3 regions of the Yimella sp. NH-Cas1 genome follow, and region 2 is predicted to be linked to each of the others. Evidence: riboswitches for the same ligand, from Rfam matches in the RefSeq annotation. Region 2 holds a riboswitch; each other region holds the start of a gene.

Region 1 (3,827 bases), 510 kb from region 2:
CTCGGTGGTCTGGGACATCGTGCGGACCCTGGATCCCGGCATGGTCACCCTCGCCCTGGAGGGCGCAGCGTCCTACCGCGACAAGCACGAGCTGGTGCTACGCCGGCAAGCAGAGCTGCCCAACGCGATGTGGCAATCCGATCACACCATGCTCGACATCCTGGTGGTGGGCACCGACGGCAAGCCCGCACGGCCATGGCTGACAACGATCCTCGACGACTGCTCCCGGGCGGTCTGCGGCTACACAGTCTTCCTGGGCGCACCGTCGGCGATGAGCACCGCCCTGGCGCTGCGCCAAGCGATCTGGCACAAGACCGACCCGGCCTGGCCGATGTGCGGCCTGCCCGACGTGCTCTACGTCGACCACGGCAGCGACTTCACCAGTGACCAGCTCGCCCACACCGCCGTCGACCTCCACATCCGACTGATCCACTCCACCGTCGCCCGACCCCAGGGACGGGGCAAGATCGAGCGGTTCTTCGGCACCATCAACACCGAGCTACTCGCCACCCTGCCCGGACACATCACCGAAGGGCACCCCTGGCCGACACCGAAACTGTCCCTGGCCGCCCTCGATAGCGCCCTGGAGGCGTTCGTGGCCACCTACAACGACCGCACGCACAGCGAGCTCGGAACCTCCCCGCGCAGCGCGTGGATCGCCGATGGCTGGCTGCCCCGAATGCCCGAGAGCCTGGAAGACCTCGACAGACTGCTGTTGACCGTCGCCAAGACCCGCGTCGTGCGCCGCGATGGCATCCGCTTCCAGGGTCTGCGCTACGTCTCGCCAACTCTGGCCGGCTACGTCGGACGCTCGGTCGTGATCCGCTACGACCCCCGCGACATCACCGAGATCCGCGTCTTCGATCACGACGAATTCGTCTGCAAGGCCGTCAACCAAGAGCACCACGACCAGAAGGTCAGCCTCAAGGAGATCCAGGCCGCGCGCAACGCCCGCCGCCGGGCGCTGCGAGCCGGCATCAACGAACGCATCGCCCTCGTGGCCGCACCTACCGAGACGCCACGGATCACCGAAGCACCGGCTCCGGCGCCGAGGTCGGCGTTGAAGATCTACAAGGAGGACCTCAGGTGAGCCAGCGCTTCATCGTCACCAAGGAGCACCGCCGCTTCACCGAGTTCGCCGACGCCGTGCGCCGCGGGCACACCATCGGTTTGTGCTTCGGATCAGCCGGCGTAGGAAAGACACTCTCCGCGCGCCGCTACGCACACTACGAGAAGGCTCATGACCTGCTGACCTACTGGGGGCCGCGCTCCGACAACGACGCCAAGATCTACGCCGCCTTGAACCGGAGCCGCACCGTGCTCTACACCCCCAGCGTGCTGACCACCCCGCGGACCCTGAAGGACGAGCTGACCCAAGCCATCACCCGCACCAACATGTGCATCGAGCAGCACCTCGTACCTCCCGGCACGGCCACTCCCGAGGCCTGGGGATGGCGACACGGCAGGAACTACGTGGAGCTGATCATCGTCGACGAGGCCGAACGACTGCGTCCCGCCGCTCTGGAACTGCTGCGCGATCGCTACGACCGCGACGACATCGCCCTGATCCTGATCGGCATGCCCGGCCTGGAGAAGCAGTTCAGCCACTACCCCCAGTTCTACAGCCGAGTCGGCTTCGCCCACCAGTACCGGCCCCTGGGACAAGACGAACTGCTGTTCGTCCTCGAGCGACACTGGCGATCCCTCGGCAAGACCCTCGACCCCGACGACTTCACCGACGCCCAAGCCATCGCAGCCATCGCACGGATCACCCGCGGCAACTTCCGGCTCCTCGAACGCCTCTTCCCCCAGATCCAGCGGGTCCTGAAGATCAACGAACTCGACACCATCACCAACGACGTCATCGAAGCCGCACAGAGCACCCTGGTCATCGGTGTCACCTGACCCCGCCACGAAGCGACCGAAGAACCCCGCCATTCAGCAGACGAAGTCACACATTCGGACGCACTGTGGCGCGGCCAGCAGAGATGACCGATGTGTCCTACTGGGGTGTACCCCAGATGTCAGTTTTCGAAGTCCACTGCACGAGTGTCCGAAGTCGACTGCACATTTTAAGGTTGCGCAGCCGTTGTCTGGTGAGGCGCCATGGTGAGGGCTGCGGCGGCCAAGGAACGCCGTAGCGCAGCCGGGCACTGGTGACAGCACGCCCGGACGGTCCGAGGCGCGACCCTTTTGCGATCGCTGAAGCGAGGGCACGGTGCTGGGAACGGTGCGGATGTTAAGCTGGTGAATGACGCGGGGTGCCGTGCTGGTACGGCTGAGATCACACCCGTTGAACCTGATCTAGTTCGTACTAGCGAAGGGAACGTCGCCGATGTCGGCACCTTCTTCCGTCCCTACTGTCCCACTCGATGCTGCCGCTGTGGGCGAGGCCTTGGCTGCGATGCGCGGGCATGCCCCGCTGGTGCAGTGCCTGACCAACGTCGTCGTCGCTCAGTGGACAGCGAACGTCCTGCTCGCGGTCGGCGCCAGTCCGTCGATGGTGGACAACCCGGAGGAAGCCGGGCCGTTCGCCGCCGTCGCCGACGGGGTCCTGGTCAACCTCGGCACGCCCCAAGAGGCGACGGTGGCTGCGATGCACGGCGCGGTCAGTGCCGCCGCGGCGGCCGGCACCCCGTGGGTGCTCGACCCGGTCGGGGTGGGTGGGCTCGCCTGGCGCAGCCGGGTTGTCGTCGACCTGCTCGCCCACGCCTCCCCGGCACTCGTCCGTGGCAACCCCTCAGAGATTCTCGCTTTCGCCGGTGGGGGCAGCGGTGGGCGGGGTCCGGAGAGCGTCGACGCCGCCGAGGATGCCCTCGACGCCGGCCGGGCGCTGGCCCGGGAGCACGGCACCATCGTCGCGGTCTCCGGGGAGGTCGACCACCTCACCGACGGCACCCGGCTGGTGCGGGTGGCCAACGGCCATCGATGGTTGACCCAGGTCACTGGCGGTGGGTGCGCGCTGGGCGCGCTCATGGCTGCCTTCGCCGCCACCACCGACGACCCGCTCCTGGCCGCCACGGCCGCGACCGCGACGTACACCGTGGCCGCCGAGGTCGCGGCCGAGCGTGCCGCCGGGCCGGGGAGCTTCGCCGTTGCGCTGCTGGACTCTCTCGCCACCCTCAACCCGCAGGAGCTGACCGAGAAGGTGGTGCTCCGGTGACCCGCCGACCGGTGAACCTCAGCCTCTACCTGGTCACCGACACCGGTTTGTGCGGCCCACGGGGGTGCCCGCGACCGTGCAGGCTGCGGTCGCGGGCGGAGTCACCGTGGTGCAGTTGCGTGACCCGGGCGCCACCGACGCCCACTTCGTCGCCCTCGGCGTGGCGGTCCGCGAGGTGCTGGCGGGGACCGGGGTGCCGCTGATTATCGATGACCGGGTCCACCTCGTTCAGGACATCGGCGCCGACGGCGTCCACGTCGGTCAGCGCGACATGCCGCCTGCTCAGGCCCGGCAGTTGCTCGGGCCGGACGCCATGGTCGGGCTGTCGGTCAGCACGATCGAGCAGGTTCGCACAGCACGCGGGCTCGGTGACGGCGTCTTGGACTACCTCGGCGTTGGACCGGTGTGGCCGACGGCGACCAAGCCTGACCACGGCACTCCGATCGGCCCGGGCGGGGTGGCTGCGGTGGCCGCCGCGAGCCCGTGGCCGGTCGTCGCCATCGGCGGCATCACCACGAAACGCACCGGCATGCTGCGCCACAGCGGCGCCGCCGGCGTGGCGGTCGTCTCGACGGTGTGCGCCGCGGAGGAACCAGCCGTGGCGGCCGCGAGCCTGCGGGCCGCGTGGGACGGGCAACCGTGAACCCCCGCCCACCGATCGCGC
Region 2 (3,827 bases):
TGTCCCGCATCCCATCCATTGCCGACTTGTGTTGATCCCGGATGTCCTGACTGATTCGCATCGAGCAGAACTTCGGTCCGCACATCGAACAGAAGTGCGCCGTCTTGGCGCCTTCGGCCGGCAGCGTCTCGTCATGGAAGGCGATCGCTGTGTCGGGGTCGAGCGAGAGCGCGAACTGGTCGTGCCAGCGGAACTCGAAGCGTGCCTTCGACAAGGCGTCGTCGCGCACGCGCGCTCCGGGGTGTCCCTTGGCGACATCGGCCGCGTGCGCCGCGATCTTGTAGGTGATGACCCCGGTCTTCACGTCATCTCGGTTGGGCAAGCCCAGGTGCTCCTTGGGGGTGACATAGCACAGCATCGCCGTGCCGTGCTGGGCGATGACTGCGGCACCGATCGCGGAGGTGATGTGGTCGTATCCCGGCGCGATGTCGGTGACCAGCGGACCGAGCGTGTAGAACGGCGCTCCGTGGCACCATTCCTGTTGCAGTTCAACGTTTTCCGGCACGAGGTGCAGGGGCACGTGTCCCGGGCCCTCGACCATCACCTGCACGTCGTGCGCCCAGGCGCGCTCGGTGAGTTCGGCCAGGGTCCGCAGTTCGGAGAACTGGGCCTCGTCGTTCGCATCGGCCACCGATCCGGGACGCAGTCCGTCGCCGAGGCTGAATGCGATGTCGTACTGGGCGAAGATCTCGCACAGCTCGTCGAAGTGGGTGTAGAGGAACGACTCCTCGTGGTGTGCCAGGCACCAGCCGGCCATGATCGACCCGCCACGACTGACGATTCCGGTGACGCGTTCGGCGGTGAGCGGGACGTACCGCAGGAGCACCCCGGCGTGGATCGTCATGTAGTCGACCCCCTGTTCGGCCTGCTCGATCACGGTGTCGCGGAAGATCTCCCAAGTGAGGGCCTCGGCGCGTCCGTCGACCTTCTCCAGGGCCTGGTAGATCGGCACCGTGCCGATCGGCACGGGGGAGTTGCGGACGATCCACTCGCGGGTGGTGTGGATGTCGTCGCCGGTCGAGAGGTCCATGACCGTGTCGGCGCCCCAGCGCGTCGCCCAGCTGAGCTTGGAGACCTCTTCCTCGATGGAGGAGGTGACCGCCGAGTTGCCGATGTTCGCGTTCACCTTGGTGAGGAACCGGCGGCCGATGATCATCGGCTCCGACTCCGGATGATTGATGTTGGACGGGATGATCGCGCGACCCGCCGCCAACTCCTCGCGAACGACTGAGACGTCGACGTTCTCGCGCAGCGCGACGTAGCGCATCTCGGCCGTCACTTTGCCCTGACGCGCGTAGTGCATCTGGGTGACGGTGCGACCAGGCTTGGCGCGCAACGGATTTCGTCGCTCACCGCGCCATTCGTCGGAAGCTTTGCCGCGACGGACGGCGGAGCGTCCGTCGTCCTGCAGGGTGCGTTCGCGACCCTCGTAGGTCTCGACATCGTCGCGGCTTTGGATCCAGCCGGAACGAGTGGCGGGTAGGCCGGCGGCAGGATCGCTGCCGGGTCCCGCGGTGCGGTAGACATGCACATCGGGATTCGGTGTGCCGTCGGGGGATTCGTCGAGGCTGATCGCGGTGACGGGCACGCAGATGTCGCCGTCGACGAGGTGGTGCAGGCGGTGCTTGGGATGAATCTCGGACATCGAGATCTCCTCACTTCCTTCGCCGGAATGACCCGGGCAGGTTCGGACGGTCCGAGCGGCGTCAGCTCGATCTCAGCCCTCTGCCGAGGGCTCCCGTGTGGGTGTCGCCACCGTAACCCATGTCACTTACGGTGTCGCACATGGTCCGTCCACCAGCTGTCGTCTCGATCGCCGGAAGTGACCCGAGTGGAGGTGCGGGAATTCAGGCAGATCTGAAGACCTTCGGCGCACTCGGTGCGTACGGCATGAGCGTTCTCACGGCACTGACTGCGCAGAACACGATCGGTGTGCAGAAGGTGTTACCAATCGATTCGGAATTCGTTGCGGCACAGCTTGATTCAGTGACGAGTGACGTGCGTGTCGACGGTGTGAAGATCGGTGTCCTGGGCTCAGCGGGGGTCGCTGAGGTGATCCGCCCGACGCTCGCGCACATGCGTGATCGCGGGGTGCCGATCGTGCTCGATCCGGTGCTGGTCGCAACCTCCGGAGACCGCTTCGGCGACGCGTCGGTGACGTCTGTGCTGCGTGACCTGCTGCCCGTTGTCAGCGTTGTGACACCGAACCTGTCGGAGGCCGCCGCATTGACCGCCACCCCTGTTGCGACCGACGAGCGGGGGATGCGCGATCAAGCCAGGAGCCTGCTCGACCTCGGTGTGCCCGCGGTGCTCATCAAGGGTGGCCACCTCGGGGGTGACGCGGTCGACCTGTGGGTCGACGCACACGGCTTCGAACGGTTCGCAGCCCCGCGTATCCGCACGTCCAATACGCACGGCACGGGCTGCAGCTTGTCGTCCGCGCTCGCCGCGCTGCGTCCGCGGCGGCCCGATTGGCACACCACCGTGACCGACGCAAAGGTCTGGCTGACCGATGCGCTGCGCGCGGCCGACTCGCTCGAGATCGGCGCCGGTCACGGGCCGGTGCACCACTTCCACCGATGGTGGTGACCGCCGTTGAGCGACCGGTTCGGGCCGTCCGGCGCGAGTCGCAGCGGCCGGAGTGTGGCCGATGACACACTCGTGCCATGGGTGCTTACAGCGACGAGTATCAGCGCAGCATGGCCGACCCCGAGGGCTTCTGGCTGGACGCGGCATCGGCAGTGCACTGGTTCAAGAAGCCGACCCAGGCGCTCGACGACACGAACCCTCCGTTCTACCGGTGGTACCCCGGCGCGCAGACCAACATCTGTTACAACGCGCTCGATCGCCACGTGATCGAGGGCCGGGCCGACCAGACGGCGTTGATCTACGACAGCCCGGTCACCGAGGTCCGGTGCAGCTACAGCTACGCCGAGCTGCTCGATCTGGTCGGGCGGGCGGCCGGGGTGCTGAAGGCGGTCGGTGTGGGCAAGGGCGATCGTGTGGTCGTGTACCTGCCGATGATTCCCGAAGCGGTGATCACGATGCTGGCCTGCGCCCGGATCGGTGCGGTGCACTCGGTCGTGTTCGGCGGTTTTGCGCCGGCCGAGCTCGCCGCCCGCATCGACGACGCGCGGCCCAAGGTCGTCGTCACCGCGTCGTGCGGCGTGGAGCGGACCCGCGTCATCCCGTACAAGCCGATGGTCGATGAGGCGATCGAGCGCGCCGAGCACAAGCCCGATCGCGTACTGCTGGTGCAGCGTCCGCAACTCCAGGCCGAGACGGGGGAGCGCGACATCGATTGGGCGACGGCGATGAAACCGGGCGCCGTCGAGCCGGCGGGCTGTGAGTCGGTCGCGGCAACCGACCCCCTCTACGTGCTTTACACCTCCGGCACGACCGGCAAGCCGAAGGGCATCGTGCGCGATCACGGTGGGTACCAGGTTGCGCTGCAGTGGTCGATGACGAACGTCTACGGCATGGAACCGGGTGACGTATGGTTCACCGCGTCGGACGTGGGGTGGGTCGTCGGCCACTCCTACATCGTCTACGGACCCCTCATCGCCGGCTGCACGACGATCGTGTTCGAGGGCAAACCCGTTGGTACACCAGACGCTTCGACCTTCTGGCGGGTCATCGCCGAATACAGCGTGAAGGCGTTGTTCACCGCGCCGACCGCCTTCCGGGCGATCAAGAAGGAAGACCCGGATGCGGCGTTGATGGCCGGCCACGACCTGTCGTCGTTCCGCACCCTCTTCATGGCCGGCGAACGTCTCGACCCCGACACCTGGCAGTGGGCCACCGACAAGCTCAGGGTGCCTGTGGTC
Region 3 (3,827 bases), 700 kb from region 2:
GTGCACTGGGCGGCCGTGCGGTGCTTCATCGGCTCGTACCCGCAGTGCGCGCTGCCGCGCAGCAGGGTCAGCACCTCGACCGGGTCGATGCCGCGGGTCACCAGAGCCATCGACTCGCGATAGGTCGGGAACATCCAGTCGCGCTCGGTGAGCGCACGGATCGCAGCGACCTGGCAGGCCTCCTGGCCACGCGAGGACGGATAGACCGCCAGCCGACCCTGTTTGGTCAGAGCGGTCGCCTGCAGATCGAAGCGGCGTCCGATCACCATGTGCCGCCAGACGTCCTGGAGCCGGTCGGCGTCCGGCATGACATAAGGACGACGGGTGCCGGTCTGGGTGACCTCGGCGCCGGTCGGGTCGATCAGCTGCACCGGTCGGGCCGAGGGCAGGAGGTCCTCGATCGCCGGATCATGGACTGTGGTCTGCATCACACTATCGTCGCTATCCGGGCCGACTGGCTCAAGTTCGGCACAAAGGAGTGGATGATCGGCTCATGAATGCCGAAGACAAGGTCAATTCGTCCAGTAGTGATGCACGCTCCGCACCGACGGCTGGACGATCGGCAGCGGCCCTGGACGTGGTTGATTCACGCATCCTGGCGGCGTTGCGCGAGGATTCCCGGCTGTCCGTGCGAGCGCTTGCCGAGAAGCTGCATCTGAGTCGGGCCGGGGCCTACGCGCGCATCGAGCGATTGCGTGAACGAGGAGTGATCACCGGCTTCACGATCGCCATCGATCCGGCGGCGGCCGGCCTGACCACCACGGCGTACGTGGCGATCAACATCGAGCAGAACACCTGGCGCCGGGTCAGCGAGGAACTCGCGACGTTGCCCTATCTGGACACCATCTCGCTCATGGGTTCGGACTTCGACGTCCTCGTCCAGGTGCACGCGCCCGACAATGCCTCGCTGCGCACGCTCGTCCTCGAACGCATCCAGGCCATCCCGGGCGTCCTGGGCACCCGCACCTGGCTGGTGTTCGACGAGTCCCGTGGGGTCGGGACTCCGTGGGAGGCGTGAGCACATGGCTGTGCCTCCCGCTGCGAGCGGGGGATTCCGCGGCGGGAGGCACATGTCAAGCTGCGTGCGCCCTATGGACGACAAGGCTTGTCGGACTACTGGCCCTATGTCGCAGCCGGGAACGCGGTCGCTCTGGCGCTGCCGACCTACGAGCCGCTGACCGGGTGGACGGCAGCGAAGCACACGTGGCCGCCGCGGCATCGCGGTACTCGTGGTGGAACCAACTGTCCGACCACCACCCGCGTGCGGCGCGGGATCTGTGGAGCTGACGCGGACCACGTCCGGACATACAGATTCCAGATCACGACGGGCCGCGCCGACAGCAGCGTCGCGGCCCGGGCGGCCAGAAGCGACCCGGTTGGCCGGACGTGAGGCTGTTGGTCAGGCCTTCTTGGCGGCCTTCTTCGTTGCCTTCTCCAGCGCCTTCTGGTGCTCCTTGACGACGACCTGCGGCGGGTGACCGGCGGTCTTGGTCCAGAATTCGGCGGCCTTGCGCTCACCCAGCGCACGCACACCCTGCGCGACGGCGGCGGCGAGCAGGACGAACAGCGCGGTCTCCTTGGCGGAGTAGTTCGGGTCGTGCTTGCCGACCGGCGCCGGCTGTCCGGTGACTGCGTGCCAACCCTGGTTGGTGACCTTGTTGGCGATCTGAGTTGCCGCCACACCGGCCGCAGCCGCGACGATCTTCCACACCACAGAGCCCATGAGTTCCTCCAAGTCAGCGGCCGTCACCGGCCGGTCGGGTCGATTTGTCTGGTCAGAGCCTGCCATGTTTCGCCCGGCTTGCACGTTTGCGCGCCCGATGATTCGGGCTGTGATCCCGGCCGCATGGAACGGCCGCCGACAAGACGCCGGCGAGACGGTGTAGCGTCCGATGCGGAAACGACAGGGGAGCGCACGGTGCGCTGAGAGTGCGGCGATCGGGCCGCAGACCCTCGAACCTGATCCGGTTAGTACCGGTGTAGGAAGTCGAGCCCCTCCTTGCATCCGAGGAGGATCAGTTGTTCCGGAGAACCTTCACCACCGCGTGCTGCGGCACCCTCGCCCTGGCCATCGCCGGCTGCTCGACCACCGGCGACGACAAGCCCGCAGCGACATCGTCCGGCAAGGTCACGACCGTCAAGCTCGTCACTCACGAGTCGTTCGTGATCCCCAAGGACGTGCAGGCCGAGTTCACCAAGACCACGGGATACCAACTGCAGGTGCTCGCCTCCGGGGACGCGGGCAAGCTCGCCAACTCGGTCGTACTCGCCAAGGGCAACCCGACGGGCGACGTCGTGTTCGGCATCGACAACACCTTCGCTTCCCGGGTCATCGATTCCGGCGCCCTCGCCGCCAACGAACCGAAGGCACTCCCGAAGAGCGCATCGAAGTACGCGTTGCCCGGCGAAGCCGCGCAGTCGCTCGCTCCGATCGACTTCGGTGACGTGTGCGTCAACGTCGACGACGCCTGGTTCGCCGCGAAGAAAAAGGCGAAGCCGCAAAGCCTGGACGACCTCACCAAGCCCGAGTACAAGGACCTCTTCGTCACGCCCGGTGCCGCGACGTCCTCGCCCGGTATGGCCTTCCTGCTCGCCACTGTCGCGAAGTACGGCGACGACGGTTGGCAGGACTACTGGAAGAAGCTCAAGGCGAACGGCGTGAAGGTCACCAGCGGTTGGAGCGACGCGTGGGGCGTCGACTACACCGCCGGCGGCGGCAAGGGGACGCGTCCGATCGTGTTGTCGTACAACACTTCTCCCGCCGACACGATCAAGGACGGCAAGCCGACGACGTCCGCCATGACGGACTCCTGCTTCCGGCAGGTCGAGTACGCCGGCGTGCTGAAGGGCGCGAAGAACGAGCCCGGCGCGAAGGCGTTCATCGACTTCATGCTCGGCAAGAAGTTCCAGGCGTCGATGCCGAAGAACATGTACGTCTTCCCGGTCGATGATCAGGTGAAGCTGCCCGACGCCTGGCAGACCGCGGTCAAGGTGCCGGACAAGCCGTTGCACGTCGACCCCACGAAGATCACGAAGAACCGGGACGACTGGCTGCGCCGCTGGCAGGACGCCGTCTCCGGGTGATGCGTACTCGCCTCGGGCGATCGCTCGTTCCGGCGCTCGCAGCACTGATCCCGCTGGCCTTCCTGGCGGTGTTCTTCCTGCTGCCCGTGTCGGCGATGGTCGCCCGAGGCCTGCACCTCGACGGGCAATGGTCCTTGGACGCGGTACGTGACGTCCTGACGCGGCCACGCACCCGCCGCGTCGTCTGGTTCACTGTGTGGATCAGCTCGCTCGCGACGCTCAGCACCGTGCTGCTCGGCGTGCCGATCGCGTACGTCACCTACCGGCTGAAACTGCCGCTGACGGGGCTGGTGCGCGGGCTGCTGGTGATGCCCTTCGTGCTGCCGACCGTCGTGGTCGGCATCGCGTTCCGCAGCCTGCTGTCGACGTCCGGTCCCTTGGGTTTCCTGGGTTGGGACGGCTCGTGGCAGGCGATTCTCGCCGCCCTGGTGTTCTTCAACATCGCGGTGGTCGTGCGCACCGTCGGCGGACGCTGGCAGTCGCTCGATCCACGGCAGGCCGAGGCTGCGGCCTCGCTCGGCGCGAGTCCGTGGACGGTGCTGCGAACCGTCACTCTGCCGGCGTTGCGTCCGGCCGTCGTCTCCGCCGCGATGGTGGTGTTCCTCTTCTGTGCCGGGTCCTTCGGCGTGGTGCTGACACTCGGCGGGGTGCGCTACTCGACGGTCGAGACCGAGATCTACCTGCTGACCACGAACTTCCTCGACCTGCGCGCCGCCGCGGTGCTGAGCCTGCTGCAGGCACTG

What was found. Region 2 has a riboswitch for thiamine pyrophosphate ahead of thiC (phosphomethylpyrimidine synthase ThiC). Riboswitches for the same ligand answer to the same signal wherever they lie in the genome.
Region 1: linked by a shared signal. The riboswitch ahead of thiM (hydroxyethylthiazole kinase) and the one ahead of thiC (phosphomethylpyrimidine synthase ThiC) in region 2 are both predicted to bind thiamine pyrophosphate.
Region 3: linked by a shared signal. The riboswitch ahead of MF407_RS01205 (thiamine ABC transporter substrate-binding protein) and the one ahead of thiC (phosphomethylpyrimidine synthase ThiC) in region 2 are both predicted to bind thiamine pyrophosphate.

What each region holds. Positions count from the first base shown of each region.
Region 1 covers NZ_JAKSGG010000003.1:1,376,193-1,380,019, reverse strand. Annotated here, with positions in the region: gene MF407_RS06945 (Mu transposase C-terminal domain-containing protein) at 1-1,090, shown strand, start outside; gene MF407_RS06940 (AAA family ATPase) at 1,087-1,905, shown strand; TPP riboswitch at 2,248-2,344, shown strand; gene thiM (hydroxyethylthiazole kinase) at 2,384-3,163, shown strand; gene thiE (thiamine phosphate synthase) at 3,228-3,806, shown strand; partial or broken gene thiD (bifunctional hydroxymethylpyrimidine kinase/phosphomethylpyrimidine kinase) at 3,788-3,827, shown strand, end outside.
Region 2 covers NZ_JAKSGG010000003.1:869,285-873,111, forward strand. Annotated here, with positions in the region: gene thiC (phosphomethylpyrimidine synthase ThiC) at 1-1,645, opposite strand, end outside; TPP riboswitch at 1,643-1,752, opposite strand; gene thiD (bifunctional hydroxymethylpyrimidine kinase/phosphomethylpyrimidine kinase) at 1,786-2,589, shown strand; gene MF407_RS04545 (acetate--CoA ligase) at 2,667-3,827, shown strand, end outside.
Region 3 covers NZ_JAKSGG010000003.1:171,015-174,841, forward strand. Annotated here, with positions in the region: gene MF407_RS01190 (thiamine pyrophosphate-dependent dehydrogenase E1 component subunit alpha) at 1-428, opposite strand, end outside; gene MF407_RS01195 (Lrp/AsnC family transcriptional regulator) at 494-1,018, shown strand; gene MF407_RS01200 (DUF4235 domain-containing protein) at 1,400-1,723, opposite strand; TPP riboswitch at 1,896-2,003, shown strand; gene MF407_RS01205 (thiamine ABC transporter substrate-binding protein) at 2,020-3,084, shown strand; gene MF407_RS01210 (iron ABC transporter permease) at 3,084-3,827, shown strand, end outside.